Linked DNA regions of Hahella chejuensis KCTC 2396. The protein of the gene in region 1 interacts with the protein of each later gene in a pairwise test. Links are inferred from orthologs where the notes say so. Each region holds a gene or a part of one and is shown in the gene's direction. Other genes may lie near its edges.

Region 1 (7,711 bases):
GACTTCTTCGGTCACCTCAATGCCTTCGGGAAATGCTGTTTTTGCCGGCCCTTCTATGCGCGCCGCCATGGCGTATTGCTCGCCGGAGGCTTTGAACTTCTCGAACAGGGACTCAGGGTTTTGCATATTGGCGAACGCGCTTTCTTCAATCGGCGCGGACTCGTCGCTGGAAGTCAGCAAAGGCTTGAAGCTCGTGGTCGCGCCTTCGACTTTTTCCAGGATTCCCGGCGTGGAGACGTTAATGCTCTCCAGCCCCGCCAGCATGATGTCGCTCTGGGTCATGCTGTCTTCCGCCAATCCCAATAACGCCAGATGACGCACCGGCGTACGCGCCTGACCTACGCCCACCACCATGCTGTTTTTGAAGTCCGCCAGCACTGAGTTCTCTTTCAGGCTGACGCCCCAGGCTTTCAATAATGGGTCCAACTGACTGCGCCGGGGCATGTTCGCCGCCATCATCGGCATACCAGGCTGATCCTGCTCTGCGTTGGGATCGACAAACACCAAGGCGCGACCGCCTTTCAACACAAACTGGTCAATCGCCAATTGCGCCTGCTGGGACAAGTCCTTCGGATGCACGATCATCAACACGTCCACATCCTCATCGACCGCGTCAAAATCCTCGGGCAGCCAGCGCACGTCGAACAGGTCCTCAATCTGCTGCATGACAATCCAGGCCGGTTGCTGGGATTGTTGGTACATATCGAAGCCGCCATTGATCTGCAGACTGGAAATGACGCCGACGACCGGCGGTTGCGCACGATCCAGGTTGTAGATCAGCTTGCTCAGTTCATACTCAAGAAACTGCTCTTTATTAGGCTGGAAGAAGGCGATGATTTCTTCTTTATCGCCAGCCTTGCCCACCAGTCCGAAAAAGACGTTATCGCCCGCCACACCGACGGGAATCGCCTGCAGACCTGCAGCGGTGGCTTCATCCTCTTCTTCCGAGAAGGGAACCGGATCAACTTTCTTCAAGATGATTTTCCCGTCACTGAGCTGCTCAAATTCTTCCAAAAGCTCCTGCACCCGACGCGCGTAGGCGCGTAACGCAGGCAGGTCCTTGGAGGCGCCTTCGGAGTAGTACACGGTCAGTTCTATGTCCTGGGACAGCCCGCCCAAAATAGAACGCGCGCCGTCAGACAGCGTGTACAGACTGTTTTCAGTAAGGTCCCAGCGGAACCCGCTCATGCCACGCTGCACCGCCAGATTGAATAGCGCCAGGGCGGCGATCACAACGATTACGACAATACCCGCTCGCTTCATGACGTCTCCTTAGTTTGATGCCGTACGCTTGACCAGATGCGCCGTGGCCCAGACGCCAAGCACAATAATCGAGCCGAAATAGAGCACGTCGCGCAGATCGATGACGCCTCGGGAAATGGCTTCGAAATGACGGAAGAAACTGAGGTCCGCCACCAGGTCCAGCACCTGATTCGGCGCCCAGGCGGAGAAGAAATCCTGCACCATGGGAAAACCTGACGCCACCAACAGAAAACAAACCACCAGGGTAAGAATAAAGGCGATAACCTGATTCTTGGTGGCGGCGGAGAACATCGAGCCCAGCGCCAGAAAGCCGCCCGCCATGAACCAGCTGCCGATATAGCCGGCCAGAATGGCGCCATTATCCGGGTCGCCCAGATAATTGACGGTAAACCAGAACGGCGTGGTCAGCGCCAGCGCCCCGGCCAGATATACCCAGGCCGCCATGAATTTGCCCAATACCCACACGAAAGGCTGCACGGGTAAGGTCAACAGCAATTCAATGGTGCCCGTGCTGCGCTCTTCCGCCCATAACCGCATAGTCAAAGCCGGCACCAGCACCACGAACAACCAGGGGATGTAGTTGAAAAAGGCTTCCAGATCCGCCTGCCCGCGCTCGAAAAAGTGGCCCAGATAAAAGGTGAATATGCCGCTTAGCACCAAAAATATGACCGTGAACAGGTACGCCAATGAGGTCGAGACGTAACTCAGCAGCTCACGTTTAAAGACTATGCCTACGCCGTTCATGCCGCCTCCATGGTCAGGCGGCGGAATACATCGTCCAGCCTGCCGCGTTCTACGTGAAGTTCCTCCACATCCCAGTTATGAGAGTGAATCAGTTGATTAACCGCATGCAAAGGCGCAGCGCCGGAACTTGCGTACAGCAGATAGGTCGCGTCATCCACTTGTTCCACTTCTCCAACCTCGGGCAGCGCCTCAAGCGCCGCCAGCGCAGCGTATGGCTGGGAGAAGCGTACAAATATCGCCTTGTGAAAACGGGACTGAGTGGCCAGTTCCGCTGGCGTACTGTTGGCGACGATGCGGCCTTTGGAAATAATCACCACGCGGGAACACAGCGCATCGACCTCCTCCAGTATGTGCGTGGATATCACCACGATCTTGTCTTTGGACAGGTTCTGAATCAGCTTGCGAACTTCGTGCTTCTGGTTAGGGTCCAGTCCGTCCGTAGGTTCGTCCAGAATCAGCACCTGCGGGTCATGAATCAACGCCTGCGCCAACCCGACGCGACGCTTAAAACCCTTGGACAACGTTTCAATCGGTTGTTGCATGACATGCTGAAGGGAAACCTGAGCGACCACCCGCTCTATGCGCTGTTGCAGCTGAGCTCCGCGCAGACCGCGGACCTTACCGATAAAACTCAGGAAGGCCGCCACGGTCATTTCCCCGTACAAGGGCGCGCCTTCCGGCAGGTAGCCCATAATTCGCTGGGCCTGTTGCGGCGCGTGAGCCACATCAACGCCCATCACGCTGACGGAACCGCCGCTGGGCTGCACATAGCCGGTAATCATCCGCATGGTGGTGGTTTTACCGGCGCCGTTGGGGCCTAAAAAGCCTAAAACTTCACCAGGAGCAATATCGAAAGAAATGCCGGATACGGCCTGAATATCGCCGTATTTCTTTTCCAGATTCTGAATTTTTATCATTGAAGGGTCTCGCGTTCGCTATATAAAGGAACGAGCGCCAAAGAGGCGGCGCATAAGTTGTTTAAAACACACCTTGCAACATTCCATTCGCCAATAATCCAGTCCTCACAACAGATTGAAGTTAAATGAAATGTGTGAAAGTTAAGCCGCAACAGGAGGACGCAAAGAAAAAGAAGAATAAGGAGTCACATCCCGCTTTGCAAGATTCCCATTTCGCTTCTACATTACATTGCAGAAAGTTTGCGCAAACCCAATCCTCGCGGAATATAGCCGCTGAAAATCAAGCATTTCCGAGCTTTGCCAGTCTATGGCGGAGTCGTTAAACTAGCGGGCACTTCGCCAGGGCTAAACGGTATTTTACATGCTCGGAATCACTTCTTTTTTCTTTAACCTGCTCCGCAAAATTCTATTTTTATGGGTCAGGACGGATGTTATCGGCAACGACGCCAAGCAGTTGGGACTGGACCCGGAAAAACCCGTGGTCTACGTTCTGCAGCACAGTTCGCTCAGCAGCCGGTTGGTGCTGGAGCAGGAGTGCCGCCTCGCCGGCCTGCCCTCCTCCCAGGCGCCGCTGACATTGCGAGACGCCGTTCTGTCGCGCAGCCACTTTTTCTTATATGAGAAACGCGGGCAAATGTTCCGGCGTCGCCATACGCCGACCATCACAGAACGACTGAAGCAGTTGGTCAGCGCAGCGCAAAAAGACCCCGGACTGGACGTGCAGATCGTGCCGGTCTCCCTGTTCTGGGGCCGAACGCCGGAGAAAGAGCGCTCCCTGTTCAAACTGATGCTGGCGGACACCTGGTCCATCGCTGGCCGTTTGCGCCAGTTCCTGACCATCGTGATCCACGGACGCAATACTTTTATTCAGTTCAGCAAGCCGATTTCCCTGCGCTATATCGTCGACGACACCCAGGACCCGCAACGCGCCAACCGTAAACTGGCGCGTCTGCTGCGCGTCCACTTCCGCCGCATGCGCCAGGCGGTGGTTGGTCCCGACCTGTCTCACCGTCGCACTTTGGTGTCCACGCTGATTCGCAGCCCGTCCGTCAAGGACGCAATTCGGGAAACCGCCAAAAAAGAAAACATCAGTCCACACAAAGCCAAAGAGCGGGCGCGGAAATACGCGGACGAAATCGCCTCCAACGTTTCCATCGCCGCGGTGCGTTTTCTCGACATCATTCTGACCTGGGTCTGGAACAAAATTTACAACGGCGTCACCATCAACAACATTGACGCCGTAAAAGAAGCCGCCAAGTCCAGCGCGGTGGTCTATGTGCCCTGTCACCGCAGCCACATCGACTACTTATTGCTCTCCTACGTGCTGTATCGCAATGGTTTGATGGTGCCCCATATCGCCGCCGGCATTAACCTGAACATGCCGGTGGTAGGGCCGATTCTGCGTCGGGGCGGCGCCTTCTTCATGCGCCGCAGCTTCAAAAACAACAAGCTGTACACCGCCGTGTTCAATGAATACATGCACTCCATGTTCACCCGCGGCCACCCCGTGGAGTATTTTGTAGAAGGCGGCCGCAGTCGCACCGGGCGTACATTACAGCCGAAAGCGGGCATGTTGATGATGACCGTGCGCAGCTATCTGCGGAACTACAAGAAGCCGATTACGTTCGTGCCGGTCTATATCGGATACGAGAAAATCCTGGAAGCGCGCTCTTATCTCGGCGAACTGCGCGGCAAGAAGAAAAAAGACGAAAACATCTTCGGCCTGTTCAAATCCCTGCGTAACCTGCGCAACTCCTTCGGACGGGTCAGCGTCAACTTCGGCGAGCCTTTCGCACTGTCCGACGTGCTCGACAAAGTACAGCCGCACTGGCGCGATCAGGCCTACGATCAGGAGCCGCGTCCCAAGTGGATGCCGCATATGATCGATGAGCTGGCGGAAATGGTCGCCACCCGCATCAACAATGCGGCGGCGCTCAACCCCATCAACATCGTCGCCACCCTGCTGCTGGCCACGCCTAAGCAGGCGATGGATCAAAAAATGCTCGCGGACCATTGCGACGCAGTGGTCTCACTGCTGCGCATGCACCCCTACAGTAACGAAATGAGCTTTCCAGAAGGCTGCGGGGCGGACTGGGTCAAATACACCGAAAGCATGGGACTGGCGCTGCGTCAGCATCAGAAGCTGGGGGACATCATCAGTCTGGAAGGCTCCAGCGCTATTCTGCTGACTTACTATCGCAATAATATTCTGCACTTCCTGGCGCTGCCCGCGCTGGTCGCCAGTCTGTTCCAGAACAACAGCACCATGGACCGCACCAAACTGGTGTGGCTGGTAAGCTCCATCTACCCCTACATCAAGTCGGAGCTGTTCCTGCGCTGGCACAAGGATGATGTGGACCCGGAAATCGAACGCTGGATCGAGACGTTGTGTGAAAGCAACCTGCTGCTGAAGGACAAGGACAACCTGTATCGCCCCATGGCCGGCTCCCGCGAATTCGTTCTGCTCAACGCGCTGGCGAAAACCATCATCCCGACTTTGGAGCGTTACTATATCGCCATCGCTATTCTGCGTCGTCATGGCAAAGGCGCGATCACCGCCAATGCGCTGGAGGAGCAGAGCACGTCTATGGCGGAACGCATGTCCATCCTGTATGGCCTCAACGCACCGGAGTTCTTTGATAAAGCCTTGTTCCGCAACTTCATCAACAATCTGAAAAGCAACGAAATCATTCAGGTGGATGAAGAAGGACATATCATTTACGACGAAGACCTCGACAATATCGCGGAAGACGCACGCCTGGTGCTGAATGCCGAGCTGCGCCAGAGTATTCTGCAAGTCGCCATTGAAACACAACCGACGCAGGCTCCCGCCGCCTGACGACATCTCGCCATCCCGGGCGCGCCTGTCTGCGCCCCGGGATCACTCCCCCTTCCTCCCACAGGGCGCGCCTCACCAACATATGCGCTCAATGACTGTTCTCCAGCATCCCATTGTGTTCCCAAAAACTAGCAATCGTTCACTGTTCAGGGTTTTTATCGGCGTATAATTTTTGGTTCATAACAAAAAGAAACGGCGCCAAACGGCGCAGGGAGAGTTAACGTGAGCATAAGCGCCTCTTCAGCGGTATTTGTACCAAACCATCTACGGGTCCTGGTGATTGACGATCACCAGCTGGTTATCGACGGCCTGCGCGTCGCCCTCACCGCCCAACAGGTTCCTATTGACCTAGTGAACGCCTTCAACTGTCAGGCGGCGCAGACCTTGCTGGAAACCGACCAAAGTTTTGACCTGATACTACTGGATCTTTCACTGCCCGACGGGCGCGGATTCAAATTTCTCCGCTACCTGACCTGTAAGCGTATTTATATCCCTGTGGCCATTCTTTCCGCCTCTGAAGATATCGAAGATGTGGAGCTGTCCCTGCGCAGCGGGGCCATCGGTTTTATCAGCAAGTCCTCCAGCGCCATGGAGATCAATCTGGCGATTCGTCAGATTCTCAACGGCAAACAATACGTGCCGAACTTCTATATCCATCGCAACCAAACGCCGGTTCAGGACAGTCAGTTGCGTCTCGACTCCATTACTCCCCGGCAAATGGAAGTGCTGCAATTGCTGGCCAAGGGGTTGCCCAACAAAAGGATCTGTTCGGAGCTAAGCTTGACGGAAGACACGGTGAAATCACACTTGAAGGCATTGTTCATGCACCTGAACGTACACAATCGGACGGAGTGCGTCAGCGTGGCGACGCGACTGCATCTGGTGGACGCCTGACGCGCATTTATTCCGCTGCGTTCTCAACCACGGCGCGAGCGGACTCCCGGCTCAGAATCAGATACAGACGCGCCGGTGTCACTGGCTTGGCGACGAAAATAATGCTGGGATAACGTCCGGCCTCCACCTGCAGCATTTCCACATCGGCGGAAATAATCACCGCGGGAATATCGCGCCCGCTTTGGCGGCGCAACGACAGCACCACGTCCAGCCCGGAAATGGCGCCGCCCAGGCGATAATCCGACAGAATCATATCCGGCGTCTCGTCATGCAGCCTGCCCATCGCAGTTCTGGCGTCAGCGAAAGCCTCCACTTGTACGCCCCAGGCGTCCAATAGCTGCCGCATAGCTTCCCGGCTGGGTTGATCGTCTTCCACCAGCCACACAGACATGCCGCCAAGGGTTCGGGTTTCCGGATAGGCTTCAGGCTGCGGCGCCACCAGGTTGGCGCGACCGCAGGCAATCGTGAAACTAAAATCCGCGCCGGCGCCGGGGGAAGACTTCACTGTCAATGCGCCGCCCAGCAGTCCCGCCAGTTGTCGTACGATCGCCAAGCCCAGACCAATGCCCGTGCGGGGTCTGCCTTCCTCATCGCCGCCCTGTTGAAACTCTTTAAATATGCGCTTGATGTCTCTGGAGGGAATGCCGACGCCATCGTCAACCACATGGATTTCAAGCACATTATTGAGCCTGCGGCAGTTAACCCGAATCGCTTTGGCGTCGGCATGCTGCAGCGCATTAGTGATCAAGTTGCGCAGCATGCGCTCCAGGAGAATTGGATCAGAATAGGCGACCAGCTCTTCATCGCATTCCGTTTCAATACGTTCCGGACGGGATGATGGGATGTCTATGGCGTCAAACTCCATCGCCACCCGACGCACCAGCTCATGCAGATAGAAGTGGCGTGGGTTCGGCTTGACCACGCCCATGCTGAGTTGCGACATGTCCAGCAGCGACTTGAACAGATCGCTCAACTGGCTGAGCGAACGGCGCAGTTTGCCGACAATAATCCCCTCTTCCGAATTGCGATCCATCTTGGCGGACAAACTCTCCGC
Region 2 (7,442 bases), 190 kb from region 1 along the record:
AAAAAGGTAAAGCAATCTGTCGTAGGTAAAGGGAATGCGGAAAAGTGGCAGGTGCAACATATGATGCAGGCGATGTTGGACTTACAGGCCAAGCCGCAGGCGGACGCGGCGGATGCATTGGCGATCGCTGTCTGTCATCTGCATACCCAGCAAAGCTTGATGCGTATTGGTTCGGTGTCAAGTAGTCGTCGCGGCCGGATGCGGTAGGCGTCTTTTGTTGTGTATTGGTCAATTGTTGGCCGCTTATGTCTGCATGTTAGGACTTTTATCGAGCTGCGCTCATTGAATATTTAGCTTATATATAAAGAAGAGGTTCCCCTTGATCGGAAGACTGGTTGGTAAGCTGGCGGAGAATCACCCACCCTTTGTGTTGTTGGACGTGAATGGCGTGGGATACGAAGTGGAGGTGCCTTTGTCTGCATTGGGCTATTTGCCCAAGTTGGGAGAATCCTGCTCTCTGTTCACCCATTTCGTCGTGCGTGAAGACGCGCAACTGTTATATGGATTTATCCGCCGCGAAGATCGCGAATTGTTTCGTCTGTTGCTGAAAGTCAATGGCGTGGGGCCAAAAATGGCGGTGGCGATTTTGTCTCACATGTCTCCGAACGAGTTTGTCGAGTGTGTCCGCGGCGATAATCTGACCCGTCTCACCAAGATGCCAGGCGTGGGTAAAAAGACCGCTGAAAGGCTGCTGATTGAAATGCGCGACCGGATCAAGGATTGGGGCGCAGGAGATCGTGAAACGGCGACGCCGGAGTTGCTGAGTCAGGCTGTGGGCGGGCATTCTCATTTGGAAGAAGCGGAAGCCGCTCTGCTGGCTTTGGGGTATAAACCGCAGGAAGCCAGTCGCGCGATTAATGCGGTTAATAAAGATGGTATGGGGCGGGATGAGCTGATCCGTCTGGCCTTGAAGGGGATGGTAAAAACCAAGTAGCCAAGCTATGATGCCCCCAACGTTTGACGCCAATAAAGACCTCAAAAATACCCCATGATCGAAGCAGATCGCATAATCTCGCCAAACGCCACTCTGCAGGAAGATTCCCAAGATCGAGCCATACGCCCTAAGAGGTTGGAAGACTACGTCGGCCAGCCTCAGGTGCGTGAGCAAATGGAGATCTTCATCAATGCTGCGCGTGGGCGTCAGGAAGCATTAGACCATACTTTGATATTCGGTCCTCCTGGGCTGGGTAAAACTACGCTGGCCAATATCATCGCCAATGAAATGGACGTTTCCATCAAAACCACTTCAGGTCCTGTTCTGGAAAAGGCTGGCGATCTTGCCGCGCTGCTGACGAACCTTGAGCCGAAGGACGTGCTGTTCATCGATGAAATTCATCGGCTCAGTGCGGCGGTTGAGGAAGTGTTATACCCGGCGATGGAAGACTATCAGTTGGACATCATGATCGGGGAAGGGCCGGCGGCGCGTTCCATCAAGCTGGATTTACCTCCGTTTACCCTGGTGGGCGCCACCACTCGCGCGGGGCTGCTGACCTCGCCGTTGCGAGACCGCTTCGGAATAGTGCAGCGATTGGAGTTTTACTCTGTTGAGGACTTGCGCCATATCGTTGCTCGCTCGGCTAGTCTGCTCGGCGTTTCTATTGATGACGGCGGCGCGCATGAAATCGCCAGACGCTCGAGGGGAACGCCTCGTATCGCTAACCGCTTGTTGCGGCGGGTGCGCGATTACGCTGAAGTAAAAGCGGACGGCGCCATCACCAATGAGGTAGCGGACAAAGCTCTTAACATGCTGAATGTGGATCTGCACGGCTTTGATCACATGGATCGTCGTTTATTGCTGGCCGTGATGGAGAAGTTCGATGGCGGCCCGGTTGGAGTGGAAAGTCTGGCCGCCGCTATCGGTGAAGAGAAAGGCACTATCGAGGATGTGGTCGAGCCATATCTGATTCAGCAGGGTTTCCTAATGCGCACACCGCGCGGCAGAGTGGCGACTCAGGCGGCGTACAATCACTTCGGATTGACCATGCCGGAGTAGTGATGACAAGGCTTTTGGCGAAATTTTATTAAGGGAATTTAATGACTTCCGGCTCGTTTGTGTGGCCCGTTCGAGTATATATTGAAGACACTGACGCTGGCGGTATCGTTTTTTACGCCAATTATCTGCGTTTTATGGAAAGAGCTCGCACCGAGTTCATCCGGTCTCTTGGGTTCCCCAGGCTGGAGACGGTGGATCTTGACGCCCAGTTCGTCGTGCATAGTCTTGCGCTGCAATATCACAGCCCTGCACGACTGGATGACGAAGTGGCGGTGAGCGCCAACATTGTCAAACTGGGGCGCACCTACATGGAATTTGAGCAGAACATCACTCGAGGCGATAAGGCGGAACTGCTGGTCTCGGGTAGAGTCAAAGTCGCCTGCATCGATAAAGTCAGCTTTAAGCCCAGGTCAATCCCAGGAAATTTGGCCTCGGCGCTGCAAACAGGTATAAACGTTTAGTTTTTGCGGCTCCGCTATGAAAGGTGGCGGCCCGCCCACGATAAAAACAGCAATAGGAGTCCTATAAGTGGAGGATAAACTTTCAATTTGGGCGCTGATCAGCAACGCCAGCTTTTTGGTGCAGATTGTCATGCTGATCCTGCTCGCAGCCTCGATTGTCTCCTGGATGATTATCTTCCAGCGCGCCAGAATTTTTGGCCTGGCTCGCAGGGCGACCACCAAATTTGAAGAGCGTTTCTGGTCTGGTATGGATCTCAATCAGCTCTACCGCGAATCCAGCGCCGCACCAAACCCCAATAGCGGCATGGAGCAGATTTTCCGCTCCGGTTTCAAAGAGTTTTCTCGTTTACGTCAGCAAGCCGGCGTTGATCCTGATGCGGTGATGGAAGGCACGCAGCGTTCCATGCGCGTCGCTATGTCCAGAGAGATGGATCGGCTTGAAGCGCACTTGCCGTTTTTGGCTACAGTGGGTTCAACGACTCCCTACATTGGGCTGTTCGGCACAGTATGGGGAATTATGAATTCCTTTCGCGGGTTGGCGCACCTTCAGCAAGCCACCATTTCCACGGTGGCTCCAGGTATTTCTGAGGCGCTGATCGCGACGGCAATGGGGCTCTTCGCCGCTATTCCGGCGGTAATCGCTTACAACCGGTACTCGGCCAGAAGCGAGAGTCTCGCCAATTCCTTTCAGACTTTTGCGGAAGAGTTTTCCAGCATCCTGCATCGCAGAGTTCACGCAAAGTCCTCTTAAAAGGAGAACCAATCCTTGGATTTTACCCGCGTAAAGAAAAAGCAGATGGCGGAAATCAACGTCGTTCCCTATATCGACGTCATGCTGGTGTTGCTGGTCATTTTTATGATCACTGCGCCCATGTTGATGCAGGGAGTGAATGTGGATTTGCCGCAGACGGAGTCGGAAGCGTTGCAGATCTCGCCCGAGACGCCGCCTCTAGTGGTGTCGGTGGATGCATTTGGCGCCTATTTTGTTGAAGTCGGCGACGATCGCTCCAAGCCCATGCCGCTGGATGATGTGGTGAAACGGGTAAGTCTGGTGCGGGAGACCAACAAGGCGGTAATGGTCCTGGTGCGAGGCGATCGTAACGTACCTTACGGAACGATAGTGGGGCTGATGGCGGCGTTGAAGGACGCCGGCGTGGCGAACGTCGGGCTGATTACAGAGAAGCCTTAAGCTGTTATGGGTGAAAGATAAGCTGTGAAGGATAGCTCCGGTAATCAACCAAAAAGCGGATACATCGGTCCGGCGCTGTTTTCCGTCATCTTGCACGTGGGTATTGCGGGGCTCGCGTTTCTGGGCTGGTCTGCGCATACGCCGCCAACTCCCGTTATTCCTCATATGCAGGCGGTGGTGATTGACGCTGATGCGTTGAAACAAATGACTAAGCCTGAGCCTAGGCCCGCGGTCAAAAAAGAAGAGCCGAAGCGGGAAGAAGAGCAGCAAAAGAAGCGGCAGGAACAGGAAAAGCAACGTCAGGAAGAGTTGAAGCGGCAAGAGCAGGCGAAGCAGGAAGCTGAGCGTAAGGCTGCAGCGGAAAAAAAGCGTGAACAAGAAGCGATTGCGCTGAAGAAAAAGCAGGAGGAAGAGCGCAAGAAGAAAGAGGAAGAAAAGCGCCAGGTAGAGGAAAAGCGTAAGGCCGAAGAGAAAAAACAGGCGGAAGAAGAGCGTAAAAAGAAAGAAGCTGAACGTAAGAAAAAAGAGGAAGAGAAGCGTCTGGCTGAGCAAAAGCAAAAAGAGCTTGAGCGTCAGATGAAGGAAGCGCGCGAGAAGAAGCGCCAGGAAGAATTGAAAAAAGCAGAAGAGCTGAAGATGGCTCAGGAAGCGGCGGAGTACGAGCGTCGCTTGCAGGAGCAGCTCGAGGCGGAGAGCGCCGCTCAGCGGCAACAGCGCGAACTAACGGAAGTTGAGAAGTACAGAGCGCTGATATATTCAGCCGTGACTCAGGCTTGGCTGCAGCCCCCAGGAGAAATTAAAGGTTTAAAAGCAGAACTGCAGTTGCAATTGTTGCCGACAGGGGAGCTCTTGTCCGTGAAAGTTGTAAAGTCCAGCGGTAACAGTGCTTTTGATCAGTCGGCGATCAGCGCCGCCAATGCAGTAAGAAAATATTCTGTGCCTTCTGATCCCGGTTTATTTAATCGGGAATTTAGAAACGTAACCTTTATTTTTAATCCCAAATAAAAATCACTGCCTATTTGTAAGTGTTCCAATGAAAAAACAAATTTTTTTTACACTGATTTTATTGATAAGCGGGCTGGCGCGAGCTGACCTGGTTATTGAAATTGATAAAGGAAGCCGGGCTGCCATACCCGTAGCGGTGGTCCCGTTCGCCAATGAGTCAGGGCAACCGCTGGCGGAAGATATCGGGCAAATTTTTACTGAGGATTTAAAGCGTTCCGGAGATATAGAACCTTTGGATCGCACCAAAATGGTAAGTATTCCCAGTAAAGCTGAGGAAATTTATTTTCGCGATTGGGGGTTGCTGGGACAGCGTTACCTGTTGGTTGGCGGAGTGCAATACGATGCGCCATCGCAAGTCTATAAGGTGCGATATGAGCTCTATAACGTTCAGTCGCAACAGCGCGTAATCGGTAAAATCATCAGTGGGAAAAGTGAGAAGCTGAGAGATATGGGGCACGCCATTGCGGATGCCGTATACGAAGCGGTGACAGGGATTCGCGGCGTGTTTTCCACGCGTATCGCCTACGTCACTCTGGAGAAGAGCGGCGCTAAGAATATTTACAGGTTGGAAGTGGCGGACGCCGATGGCCGTCGTTCGACGGAGCTTCTGAAAAGATCCATGCCCATCATTTCACCGGCTTGGTCCCCTGATGGGAAAAAACTGGCTTATGTTTCTTTTGAATCCCAGCGTCCAGCTATTTATGTGCAGGATGTCGACACTGGTACACGCACGCAGGTCACCTCCTTTAAGGGGTTGAACAGCGCGCCCACCTGGTCTCCCGATGGAACTAAATTGGCGGTGACGTTGTCGAAAGACGGCAACGCCGAACTTTATGTGTTGGATCTGCGTAATAACTCCCTCAAGCGACTGACCAATCACTGGGCGATCGATACCGAGGCTTCCTGGTCTCCAGACGGCAGAACTATTGCGTTTACTTCGGATCGCGGCGGCGGCCCGCAAATCTACTTGGTGGATGCTTCTGGAGGTTCTCCCCGCAGGCTGACTTTCGAAGGGCGCTATAATTCACGTCCTCGTTTTAGCGTTGACGGCAAGAAGGTCTATTATGTTCATCAACGTGACGGTTCATTCAATGTGGCGTCACTGGATTTGGAGTCAGGACAGGATCAGATTTTGACGCAAACCGAAATGGATGAATCTCCAAGTGTCGCGCCCAATGGAAGTATGATAATTTATGCAACCCAGAAAAACGGTAAGGGCGTATTGGCGGTTGTAGGAGTGAACTCCGGATCGAAGTATACCCTGCCGGCCCAGTTTGGCGACGTGCGGGAACCGGCCTGGTCCCCGTATATTTCAAGATAAAACAAGCTAAGTATGTAAGGAAAAGCTATGAATGTACTGAGTATTCGTAATATTTTCGCGCTGGTGTTGGTCTCTTTTATTGCAGCCGGTTGTACTTCAACCGATACCAGACCAGACGAAACTGTTGGCGTAGTTGATCAAGACGGCGCTGACGCAGGCGGCGTTGGTCTGGGCAATGGTTCTGGTTTGTCTGAAGAAGAGTTGGCTGAGCAGCAGCGTCTGGCTGAGCAAAACGCAATGACCGCAGAGCAAGATGCGCTGCGTGAAGTGCGCGTATTCTACTTCGATTTCGACAAAACTATCGTGAAGCCTGAGTCTCACATGTCTCTGCGCGCTCACGCTGCGTTGTTGGCGGCTAACCCTGCTGTAAAAGTGGTTCTGAACGGCTATGCGGATGAGCGTGGCACTAAAGAATACAACCTGGCGCTTGGCGAGCGTCGTGCGCAGGCGATCGAGCGTTTCCTGGTGGTGAATGGCGCCAACGACAGCCAGATCGAAACTGTTAGCTACGGTGAAGAGTTCCCTGTTGATCCTGCTCACAACGAAGCAGCTTGGAACAAAAACCGTCGTGTCGTAATTGAGTACAAGTAATCTTATTTGAACTATTAAGGACGGATAGCCGAACTGATGTCTAAGAAAACTATTCGGAATGTAACTCTCCTTGGCGCGTTGGCGTGTGGAACACTTTCTCCACTGGCGTTGGCGGCTTCGTCAACAACGACGCCGGTGCTGCAGGTGCGTCCGGCGCAACAGCAAGCCCCTTCTGCGGGCGGCTCTGCGGCGGAAATGCTCTATATGTTTGAGCAGATGCAGCAGGAGGTGAGGGAGCTCAGAGGTCAAGTGGAAGAGCTCAGGCATCAGGTTGACCAGATGAAGAAGCAAGAGCGTGAGCGCTACATTGATCTGGATCGGCGAATTTTGGAATTGCAGCGTCAGGGGACGCAAACGAGGGAAACCCGTTCCCCTGTCGCTGTGGACGGACCAGCGTCGACTACGGGGGTGGATGCCTCTGTAAGGCCAACTCCCGGACCCTCGGCCAGCTCGGGTGAGGAGACGCTTGAGCTGACTCCGAATAAAGCGCCTCCATCCGCTGCTGAGCAGCAGGAGTACGATCAGGCGTTTGATTTGATAAAACGGCGTGAGTACGACAAAGCGGTGGAAGCTTTGCATGCTTTCATCAAAAAGCACCCGGATTCGGAACTGTCCGCTAATGCATATTATTGGTTGGGAGAAGTGTATCTGGTGATTCCCAAGCTGGAACAGGCGCGTCAGGCGTTTGTTGTGGTTGTGGGCAAGTATCCAGAGCACAGAAAGGCTCCTGACGCCATGTATAAGCTTGGCGTTACCTATCATCGTTTGGGCGATAACGCTGAAGCGAAGAAGTATTTGAGCGAAACTGTCAGCCGTTTTCCGGGAACTTCCCCTGCAAATTTGGCGAAAGATTATTTAAGACAGGTGCAGTGAGGGCGCCTG

The links.
Region 2: the proteins of plsB (region 1) and ybgC interact in binary tests that used the Escherichia coli proteins (3 or more experiments, as listed by UniProt). The link is inferred for Hahella chejuensis KCTC 2396 from one-to-one orthologs.

What each region holds. Positions count from the first base shown.
Region 1 is NC_007645.1:5,238,970-5,246,680, forward strand. Bases 2,922-6,024 are described here. They hold plsB (glycerol-3-phosphate 1-O-acyltransferase PlsB), read left to right. Parts: upstream 2,922-3,285; coding sequence 3,286-5,763; downstream 5,764-6,024. Other genes in these bases: HCH_RS22845 (ABC transporter ATP-binding protein), read right to left, coding at 2,922-2,924; HCH_RS22855 (response regulator), read left to right, coding at 5,986-6,024. In the rest of the region: HCH_RS22835 (GldG family protein), read right to left, coding at 1-1,263; HCH_RS22840 (ABC transporter permease), read right to left, coding at 1,273-2,007; more of HCH_RS22845, read right to left, coding at 2,004-2,921; more of HCH_RS22855, read left to right, coding at 6,025-6,657; HCH_RS22860 (hybrid sensor histidine kinase/response regulator), read right to left, coding at 6,665-7,711. UniProt on the Escherichia coli protein: Catalyzes the transfer of an acyl group from acyl-ACP to glycerol-3-phosphate (G3P) to form lysophosphatidic acid (LPA). This enzyme can utilize either acyl-CoA or acyl-ACP as the fatty acyl donor.
Region 2 is NC_007645.1:5,047,513-5,054,954, reverse strand. What follows is about bases 911-3,744. They hold ybgC (tol-pal system-associated acyl-CoA thioesterase), read left to right. Parts: upstream 911-2,034; coding sequence 2,035-2,454; downstream 2,455-3,744. Other genes in these bases: tolA (cell envelope integrity protein TolA), read left to right, coding at 3,668-3,744; tolR (protein TolR), read left to right, coding at 3,221-3,643; tolQ (protein TolQ), read left to right, coding at 2,522-3,205; ruvB (Holliday junction branch migration DNA helicase RuvB), read left to right, coding at 989-1,993; ruvA (Holliday junction branch migration protein RuvA), read left to right, coding at 911-934. Outside these bases: crossover junction endodeoxyribonuclease RuvC, read left to right, coding at 1-207; more of ruvA, read left to right, coding at 320-910; more of tolA, read left to right, coding at 3,745-4,648; Tol-Pal system beta propeller repeat protein TolB, read left to right, coding at 4,677-5,969; peptidoglycan-associated lipoprotein Pal, read left to right, coding at 5,997-6,560; tol-pal system protein YbgF, read left to right, coding at 6,597-7,433.